3 regions of the Paenibacillus sp. GM1FR genome follow, and region 3 is predicted to be linked to each of the others. Evidence: riboswitches for the same ligand, from Rfam matches in the RefSeq annotation. Region 3 holds a riboswitch; each other region holds the start of a gene.

Region 1 (3,257 bases), on a different contig from region 3:
AAACGTATGGATTTCAAATCATATGTACTCATACCCATCCACCTATCCTTTTCTATATGTTATATATGGAGGAATTATGGCTGTCATGAGCTAAATCCACAATGAAACTTCTCACACTGCGCATATTTTATGGAGCCCCCGGGCATACCAAGGAGAACGTCATTTTGGAAAAGGAGGCCGTTATTATGCGCGTACGCCTCATTATGCTAATGGTTATCGTTATTTTTCTCGGAGGATATCATGCTCCAGTTTCATCGCGGGATGTTTCAAGCCCATCAAGTGAATCAGTATCAGGTTCGGATTCTGCAGAAGAAGAACAACTGACATTGGGACAGTTACGTCAAAAATATGCCGATACGTTCAAAACCAATGGTCCTTCAACCAAGAAGGTTGCACTGACTTTTGATGATGTACCTGATCCACGGTTTACTCCACAAGTACTGGATGTATTGAAGAAGTACAATGTCAGAGCTACATTCTTCATCGTGGGTAGTCGTGCTGAGAAACATCCGGATCTGGTGAAACGCATTGTTAAGGAAGGGCATATGGTTGGTAATCACAGCTACAATCATCCTGAATTCAGTAAGCTGTCGATGAATGCCTTTCGCAAACAAATTTTACATACCGGGGATATTATTCAACGTTTGGCGGGTTATACGCCCAAGATGATTCGGCCACCTTATGGAGACATTAATGAAGAACAGCTGAGATGGGCTGCCAAACAACACTATAGCATTGTGAACTGGAACGTAGACTCCCTGGACTGGAAAGGCCTTTCAAAGGAACAGGTGAAAGATAACATCCTGTCTGCCGTGAAACCTGGCTCCATCGTTCTGCAACATGCTGGAGGCGGTGTAGGGTCAAACCTGAACGGCACGATTAAGGCTTTGCCTGAAATTATTGAGGAACTACGTAATCGGGGATATGAACTGGTCACCTTGGACGAAATGCTGGGATTGCCAAAGGCCAAAGATTAGGATGACCGTGATAACAAATAATGAGAATATTAAAAGGGTGCTGTTCAATCGCGAATTAGCGACTGGCAGACACCCTGTTTGAATTCATTTTAAATGTTATTTTCTCTCTACTTCAGAATGTACAGCTCGATATCCTGAAATCCAAATGTGCTTACGGACTGTTTGCTACCCGGGATGAAGATATCAATCCGGTGACCTTTGATTGCACCGCCCACATCACGTGCTGTGGCTACAAAAGCTTGTTTTGGCAATCCTGGATGGCTGTGACCAGTTACCAGTACTTTAGTTCCAAGTGGAATCACACTTGGATCAACCGCAATCGTACCCAGTTCAAGGTCATTCCCGAAATAATCGACTGCACCCCAGCCTCCATTTTCAGACGGATCTGCAGAGTATGCCGTTGCTTTTACGTTCACAGCTTTGCTGTAATCGAATGTCTTACCCCAGGCTTGAACCACTTTGTTATCTGCGTTAACGTCCAAACTTGCTGTGGTAACCGTTTTGGCTGGGGTCTTGCTCTCCGTTGCCGCAGCGGCTGCAACATTGTTTGCCTTACCGGGAATCGTAATTTTCAAACCACCATAAATGTTGTAAGCCGAAATGTCGTTGTTTGCTTTAACCAACGTGTTGAGTGCTACTCCATATTGTTTTGATAAGGTGTAGAAGGTATCCCCTTCTTTGGCCACATGAACTGAATCGGCGTGAGCCGGAACGGCTTGAATGAGCATTGCTGTTGTCATTAATGCTACTGCTGTTTTGGCTATACGTTTCTTGTTAATCATGGTCTTCCTCCCTCATTGTGCCTGCGAAGTTAGTTGTCGGATTCGGATGAGGAGCCCACCCTATAGGTTATTCGTTACATTTGAAACGTTATGTACCCAATTCACCCCAAGCAGTGTGCCGTAGATCTTCCCCCTGCACAATCTGCATCGTTACATCCCCCGCACTCCCTGTCCGGAAGTTTCGGCAGAGTTCAATATATCACAATTTTGTAACCTGAACTTGTAGTAATTCTTACCAAATGGTTTTTAGCATGTAAGCATTTGTAAGAATACTGGTTAATTCAGAAAATTTGGTTGACCCGATTCCTTTACATTTGGTAACAGAATAGTTACTTTTCCGAATCCATACGTCATTATTATCCATAAAAAATAGCGTTACCGACTCGAAGTCAGTAACGCTATTTGATCACATCGTTTAGAGTACTTTCGCAAGAAAATCACGTGTACGTGAATTTTTGGGTGCTCCAAACACCTCATCAGGTGTTCCCTCTTCCACAATAACCCCGCCATCCATGAACAGGATTCGGTCTCCCACTTCACGTGCAAAACCCATCTCATGCGTTACGATGACCATCGTCATCCCGCCTTCTGCAAGACGTTTCATGACATCCAGCACTTCGCCGACCATCTCAGGGTCCAGTGCCGACGTAGGCTCGTCAAACAGCATCACATGCGGCTGCATGGCCAATGCTCTAGCAATGGCGATCCGCTGCTTCTGTCCACCAGACAGCTGATTCGGGAATGTATCTTTTTTATCGTACAAGCCTACGGTGTTAAGCAGATCAGCGGCAATTTTCTCCGCTTCCTGAGTGGATTGTTTCTTTACTTTAATCGGAGCAATCGTAATGTTTTGCTCTACCGTTTTGTGTGGGAACAGGTTGAAGTGCTGGAACACCATGCCCATTTTCTCACGAGTTGCGTTAATGTTATGCTTGGGGTCCGTGATTGACACGCCTTCAAAATCAATCTCTCCTGAGGTAGGCTGTTCCAGCAGGTTCAAACAACGCAAGAACGTACTTTTACCTGAACCGGAAGGACCGATAACCACGACAACCTCACCTTTGCCAATCGTCACGTTTATGCCCTTAAGCACATCGTTATTTCCATAAGATTTGTGTAATTGTCTAACGTCTATCACTTGCACTCAACTTCCTTTCCAGTCGTCCCAGCAGCTTGGACAAAATGAACGTCATTACAAAGTAGATGGCTGCTGCAATCAAAAATGGACTCAAGCCTTGGTACGTAATGTTCTTGACTACACTTGCCTGATACATAATATCCACCATACCGATAACGGAGATAATGGAGGATTCTTTGATGATAGTTATGAATTCATTACCGATCGCTGGTAATACAGCTTTGAAGGCTTGTGGCAATATGATATAACGCATCGCGGCGCCTCTTCCCATACCTAATGAACGCGCTGCCTCCAACTGACCACGATCCACACCTTGGATACCTGCACGGAAAATCTCCGCCAGATAGGCACCACTATTGA
Region 2 (3,257 bases), on a different contig from region 3:
TCAAGACGAACGATGCTGGGATGCAACTGACAACGCATAAATGATTCGAGATCTTCAGCATTACGAATGGTACCCTCCCTGATATGGATATCCATGCCGAAGGAATGGGTGAACCCTCCAACCTGAATAGAGGAATCAAGCAGTTTGACATAATCGAGCAGCTTATTCCCACGGTTCACAATCATTCGCCTCCTGTGTTCGTTAAATGTCACTTTAAGTGACATTAATATTCCTTTTTGTTTGCTTTATGTTTAAAAATCCGAATTATATGATAGTTATCATCCCATAAATGTCCGATTTTTGTCAATAGTATCCGTGAAATTTAATGGATTAAATCTGGAATTTAATATTGTGTTATTTTATATAACTTATTGTGTTATTTATGTGGAGAAGTGCAGGGAGGACTATATATAAGGCAGGACTATATATAAATGAATCAACAAGATCGGCTCTTACCGAAAAAGAGGGGATCAAATCTAATCATATGCAGTTCATGGGTAAAGATGACGAGATTATGCGATTTTTGATGAAAATGCCTAGCTGAAAAAGAAGTATTAAAAAATACTTTACTTTTAGTTCTGAACCCGGTATAATCAATTCTGTTGCCGATTATTTACGACATGCGGTCGTGGTGGAATGGCAGACACGCTATCTTGAGGGGGTAGTGGGCGTATGCCCGTGGAGGTTCGAGTCCTCTCGACCGCATCATATGAACGATTAAAAAGAAGCTTTCCATTAATGGGAAGCTTCTTTTTTTGTCTTTTTCGAACAGTATGACATCTGGGTTGAAAAAAGGCCATCCATTACCGGAGGAATGTTGCTCTACCTTCCGGCTACGGGTAGCCTGTGTATTATTTTTGCAGCAAATTCTTGATATCTTCTTCAATCTTGTCCGGTGTTGTTTTGGGAGCATAACGTTTAATGACCTGTCCGTTCTGATCCACGAGGAATTTGGTGAAATTCCATTTGATTGCTTTGGAGCCGAGCAGGCCAGGAGCCTCTGTGCTAAGGTGTTGGAAAAGAGGGTGAGCGCTTGAGCCGTTCACATCAATTTTCTCAAACATGGGGAAGCTCACGCCATAATTCATCTGACAGAACTCGGCAATATCGTCGGAAGATCCTTTTTCCTGTGCAAACTGGTTGCTTGGGAAACCAAGCACTTCAAATGGAGCATCTTGAAATTTGTCTTGCAATTCTTGCAGACCTTTGAATTGAGGGGTAAGGCCGCATGAGCTTGCCGTATTCACAATCAGGAGCACTTTGTCACGGTAGTCGGACATTTCAACTTCTTGACCGCGAAGGGTATTCACTTTGTAATCGTAGACTGTCATCTAAATCGCCTCCATTTATTTACTCTTATATCTTCTATTATATTGGTTGCAATTAAATATTGCAAAACTAATATGGTGTTAAAAGAATCAAAACAGGCAAGTTGTGCTGAATACGTGAATGAATTACGAAGGGATTTTCGTTAGAGTGAGAATTAGATAGCCTTGAAGAGATGGATAGAGTATAACCTTATTGTAAGCGTTATTATGAACGAGTATTGGCAAAAATCTGCCGATTCGGTGATCTGTAAGGACTTTACACCGTCATGGCGGGGGTGTATGATTCATAACGTAATTTCAATTTAAACTAAATTGTACTTGAAAAACGAAACAAACGATAATATCGCTCGATCTTACCTTAAGATATACGAACGATGTTTTAATCGCTGAGTTTCCATTCATTAATGAATGGGAAACGGGGGAACCAACGGAATGCGCTGTCCAGGACAGTGGGCATTCATGGGGTGAATTTTCCGGTGACAGCCGGAAATAGGGCGACTCTCGCGCCCGAATCCGTCAGCTAACCTCGTAAGCGTTAAAGGGAGAGGCAACAAGCCGTACGCTGGTTCATGGTGTTTTCGCCATGGGTTATTTAAGAAGCGTTCGGGAGGCCTTGGTCCCCCACGCTTCTTTTTTGTTGTCTTTTCACGCCAAGGGAGGAACGAATGATGGATACTGAGATGATCTTAGTGACTGCTCCAAATGAAGCAGGACGCAAATTTATCAAATTGCTGATGTACAAAAAAATGCCGTTTGCCGTTCTAACCAACAGTGCAGGGGAAGAGCGAAGACTCCGTAGAATCGGAGTAGAACATGTCATTCGCATGAATACGGCTGCAGCTCAAAAATGGTTTTTGCCGCAGGGCAGCGTAGGCAACGTGTTTATTTTCGAGAACAGCCTGAATCTGACCTGTCGTTATTTACAGATCTGCCGTTCATGGACATCGAAATCCCTGTGCGTCATTACGGAGCAGAGTCATCCTAAGGGCATCTATCGGGGCATGGGCGCAGACCGGATTGTATATTCGCTCAATGGGGAAGTTGGCTTTCTCCTCAATGGTTAATGCCATAGCTTGTGATTGCTCAGGTGTAAGGTGCCTGTTATAATTGAATGTATCGATAAACGGAAGTTTGAGGAGACTCATGCAGGATGGTGAGTCTTCTTTTTTATGGTTTCTATAGGTTGTTCAAAAAGTCCGCTTTTGATTACGAAGGATGCCTAACGGCATCATCAGCATCGAATATGAAATTCAGCCGAAATGTCCGTGGCTCACGTAGTTTTCCCTACGCTCCGCTACTCCATTTCTAGCTTCATTCCATCTTCTTGGTACTGAAAACCAGACTTTTTGAACTCGATTAGGATCAGGAATCACCTGTGGCTTACAAGGAGGAATTGGCGTGCCGGATGTAGGTGGATTGAAATGGTTGTTTTTTGATGTTGGAGATACACTGGTGGATGAATGGGAGCCGGTTGATGATATTATTGGACAGTTCGTCCGTGAAGCTTGTGTTTTGGGGTATCCGGTGAAGATTGAGACGGTACGCGAACTGTTCGCGAACTGTTACCGAAAATATGAGCAATGGCCTATGAGAGTGGCAATTCGCACATTTGTTAAAGACGAGGGACATCAAAAACAGATTCAGGACAAGCTGAAGTTTCAAAAAGATCTTGAACGTCCTTTTCCTTCAGCAGATTCCGTTCTTCAGCAGTTGTCACGGCATTATCGCATTGGCATTATTGCCAATCAGAGTCCTGGAACGGAAGAGAGACTGGAGAGTTACGGCTTGCGGAAGTATGTTGATGTTCTGGCATGTTCGGCTGAAGAAGGAGTGTCCAAGCCAGACCCTGAGTTATACGCTGTGGCCTTGAAGCAGGCCGGTTGTGAACCGGAGGAAGCCGTCATGATCGGCGATCGGATCGATAACGAC
Region 3 (3,257 bases):
GGGTTGAAAAAACAATACAGGTCCCCATGAACACGGGGACCAATACATTGAAAGTGGTTACCACCGGATCGGAAGGACCGAATATTGACAGCGTTAATGTTACCGCAGCACAATAAACGTTCCGTATGGCTGATGGAAGACATTTGCTGTACGTGCAGCTAAGCACTAACCTCTTGAATACTCATCACTAAAGTTAGTGTTATATCAAAAAATGCAAAAAAAGACTCCTTAAGCGTTAGCTTAAGGAGTCTTTTTATTAGATGCGGTCGAGAGGACTCGAACCTCCACGGGGGTTAGCCCACACGGACCTGAACCGTGCGCGTCTGCCAATTCCGCCACGACCGCATATTGTATCTCCGTCATCAATATCGGCGACAAGAAATAATATATCATGCGTAATCTATCATGTCAACACTGAAAATAATAACAATAAAGCCCGAATCAGACGTCCATGTCGATTCGGGCTTTACCTTTAACTGCTGCTAATAGTTTGGTTCATTAAAACGGAAGCATACTACAAATTACAGCTTGGAAGGCCAGTTGCCATACCATGCATAACCGCCTCTTCTTTCTTTATCAATATCACTTAATTTGTATTTAACTACCCCGTCACGACCAATAAAGATTGGTTTATCCGTTCCGATCTCATAGAAGCGTGCCCAAATTGGTGCAGCTTTGGAATCAGCGATAATTTTACTATCTCCATTAGCTCTTTCATACTTGTAACCCGTAATTTTCACTTTGTTAAACCAAGCCTCCGCTCCTTTAATGGATGCGGTAATTTTAGCGTTAGCAGGTCTGGTTTTCAGAAATTTAACAATCGTTACACTCTCTCCAGCTGTCAGTGATGGCACTTCGTAGATTCTTGCGCTCGCTGGTTTAAGAGAGCTGGAATCATGTTGTTGTCCCCATGCTGTCAGCTTACCACCTGAAACGACCTGTGTATTCAGAATCGCCTCCACACCTTTGGCAACTGAATTTTTACTGCGGTTAGCAAGTGTGCTGTCGATAAATGAGAAATCACCTTTGCGTGCTGCTACTTCATCCAGCATGATCATTACATTAATCATGGCATCATCATTGTAAGTGATGTGCTTGTGGTATCCGGAGCTTTGGTAAACTTGTGGCCACCCGCCGTTTGAATACTGCATGTTGATCAAAAAGTTAATTCCTTTGATTGCAGCTGTGGAGTAACGCGGATCATTTGTCTTTTTAAATTCCTTCGCCAATCTTCTAATTTCTGAGTATGTAGCCTTGTTGTCTATCGTGGACTTTGCCCACTCTCCACTTGTCTGTTTATAATCTTTTCTCCAACCTCCATCCGGTAGCTGGTTCTTCAAAATATCAGAAATACTCGCTGTAGTACCCGATGCATCCGCAGCAGATACCGTCCCTACAGGGAGAATTGCCATTCCAACTGCTGAGAACACCATCATACATGCCAGGACAAAAGTAATTATTTTCTTCGCTTTCAAATGTAACACTCTCCTATGTTCGTTTTTATAAATCTTCCACTTCTACTTTACCTATGATATAGGCTTCGAACCCCCTTTATTTGTATTTATCGCATAATAAAATCAATTTTAATCCAATATGTGGATTGGATAATCAGATAATATGCAAAAAATCGATTTTTGTCAATATATGCAACTTAATGAATATAATCTCTCTAATTCTACATAACGGAATAGTTCTTTTAACTCATGACAAACCTATCTATTTATCCAAATACGTCTTAAACGAATCAATAATGACGTTTTTGTCATGAATGATACCCAAACTTGATCCCTTCTTTCATATAAAAACCTTAATTCCGCTAACATTGAGGTATTACGAAGGGTTTTAAATGGGTTTGACAATTACGCATTTATGCAATATAGTTTCAAATAGTTACAAAAACTTAATTATTCATTGCCGAGTTTCATGTTTGAAAACGGGGGAACCAATTTGGGTGAATTATTCTTATACATAGGAAATATAGGGAACCTTCTACCGAACCCTTAGCTAACTCCGTAGGCATCGAAGGGAGAACATTGATTTTGAAAAAACTGATTATCTCCATTTTTGGAGCAGCTGTATTATTTACATCCGGGGCAACAAGCACAGAGGCAAGCAGTATCAACTCCGTAGTGAACAACATGACAGGTATTCCTTACAAATGGGGTGGCACAACTGTAGCCGGCTTCGACTGTTCTGGTTTTATGAGATATCTTTTCAACAAATACAGCATTGAATTACCACGTACTTCGCAGCAGCAAGCCAAAGCAGGTACTCCCGTATCCAAGAGCAATGTTCGGACAGGTGATCTGGTGTTCTTTAATACAACAGGCAAAGGCATTTCACATACAGGTGTATATATCGGCGGCGGACAATTCGCTCATGCCTCCAGCAGTAAAGGTGTAAGCATCACGAAGTTATCGAATCCATACTTCAATGATCGTTATGTAACAGCACGTCGGGTAACTGGACAGTTTATGTATGATAAAATGTTAGGTAAAATGTGATTCACATACAAAAAGGCATCGGTTATTAACCGGATGCCTTTTTTGCACTTAAAAATGTATGTTGCATTGCTTACTAATGCAGAGCCTTCTGCACTCGCATCGCACCCTGAGACAGGGCATGTCCTCCACCAACAGCTCCAGCCACGGCTACGGTCTCCATAATCTCCTGATCTGTTGCGCCCTTAGCACGGGCTTCTTCTACATGGTAGAAGGTACATACCTCATTGTTGGCGAATAATCCAATGCCAAGCGCAATTAGCTGTTTTGTCTTCGCATCAATCACACCAGGTTGGAAACATTCTCCGGTAAACTCATGATACGACTTCACCACACCTGGCAGCACATCGCTTAATGCTCCAATCTGATCCTTGTAGGCATGAACTTTATCATTCATCAATGTCATGGCTTGTAGCACACCCTCTCGGCTATAGTTACAGATCTTCCTCACTGTACCTATCTTCTCTCCCGAGTGAGCCAATTATGCCAAGAAATCATGGTAATTCCAAACATTTAAAGCTCATGGCCCTGCCATAATTATCAGCTGTTACTCACTAAGTGGACTCTGGCGCGGCTCGCTGAACAGCTGATAGCTGTAACCTCGGTCCAGCTTAACGACACGTCGATTCTGACGACGGATAAGTACCTGCTCGCCATCCCAGGCAACCACAATGCCCTTCACGTCGTTCGATTCCAGCTCGTCCCGTACGACTCTAACTTTCTCACCTGACAGACGCAGGGCGTCCAATTCTGTAT

What was found. A riboswitch is a leader RNA that binds a small molecule or an ion and turns the genes downstream of it on or off. The one in region 3 is predicted to bind cyclic di-AMP.
Region 1: another riboswitch for cyclic di-AMP. It lies ahead of PAEAM_RS10165 (3D domain-containing protein); the one in region 3 lies ahead of PAEAM_RS24705 (C40 family peptidase).
Region 2: another riboswitch for cyclic di-AMP. It lies ahead of PAEAM_RS30635 (HAD family hydrolase); the one in region 3 lies ahead of PAEAM_RS24705 (C40 family peptidase).

What each region holds. Positions count from the first base shown of each region.
Region 1 is NZ_MKZL01000011.1:989,186-992,442, reverse strand. It holds gene lpdD (prenylated flavin chaperone LpdD) at 1-32, opposite strand, end outside; gene PAEAM_RS10170 (polysaccharide deacetylase family protein) at 186-977, shown strand; gene PAEAM_RS10165 (3D domain-containing protein) at 1,085-1,759, opposite strand; cyclic di-AMP (ydaO/yuaA leader) riboswitch at 1,762-1,956, opposite strand; gene PAEAM_RS10160 (amino acid ABC transporter ATP-binding protein) at 2,175-2,897, opposite strand; gene PAEAM_RS10155 (ABC transporter substrate-binding protein/permease) at 2,884-3,257, opposite strand, start outside.
Region 2 is NZ_MKZL01000067.1:32,481-35,737, reverse strand. It holds gene PAEAM_RS30650 (urease accessory protein UreF) at 1-179, opposite strand, end outside; tRNA gene PAEAM_RS30645 (tRNA-Leu) at 623-705, shown strand; gene PAEAM_RS30640 (glutathione peroxidase) at 852-1,331, opposite strand; cyclic di-AMP (ydaO/yuaA leader) riboswitch at 1,703-1,878, shown strand; gene PAEAM_RS30635 (HAD family hydrolase) at 1,994-2,392, shown strand; gene PAEAM_RS30630 (HAD family hydrolase) at 2,727-3,257, shown strand, end outside.
Region 3 is NZ_MKZL01000054.1:92,997-96,253, reverse strand. It holds gene xynC (glucuronoarabinoxylan endo-1,4-beta-xylanase XynC) at 1-116, shown strand, start outside; tRNA gene PAEAM_RS24715 (tRNA-Leu) at 262-345, opposite strand; gene pelA (pectate lyase) at 522-1,484, opposite strand; cyclic di-AMP (ydaO/yuaA leader) riboswitch at 1,903-2,034, shown strand; gene PAEAM_RS24705 (C40 family peptidase) at 2,040-2,504, shown strand; gene PAEAM_RS24700 (carboxymuconolactone decarboxylase family protein) at 2,578-2,907, opposite strand; gene PAEAM_RS24695 (hypothetical protein) at 3,049-3,257, opposite strand, start outside.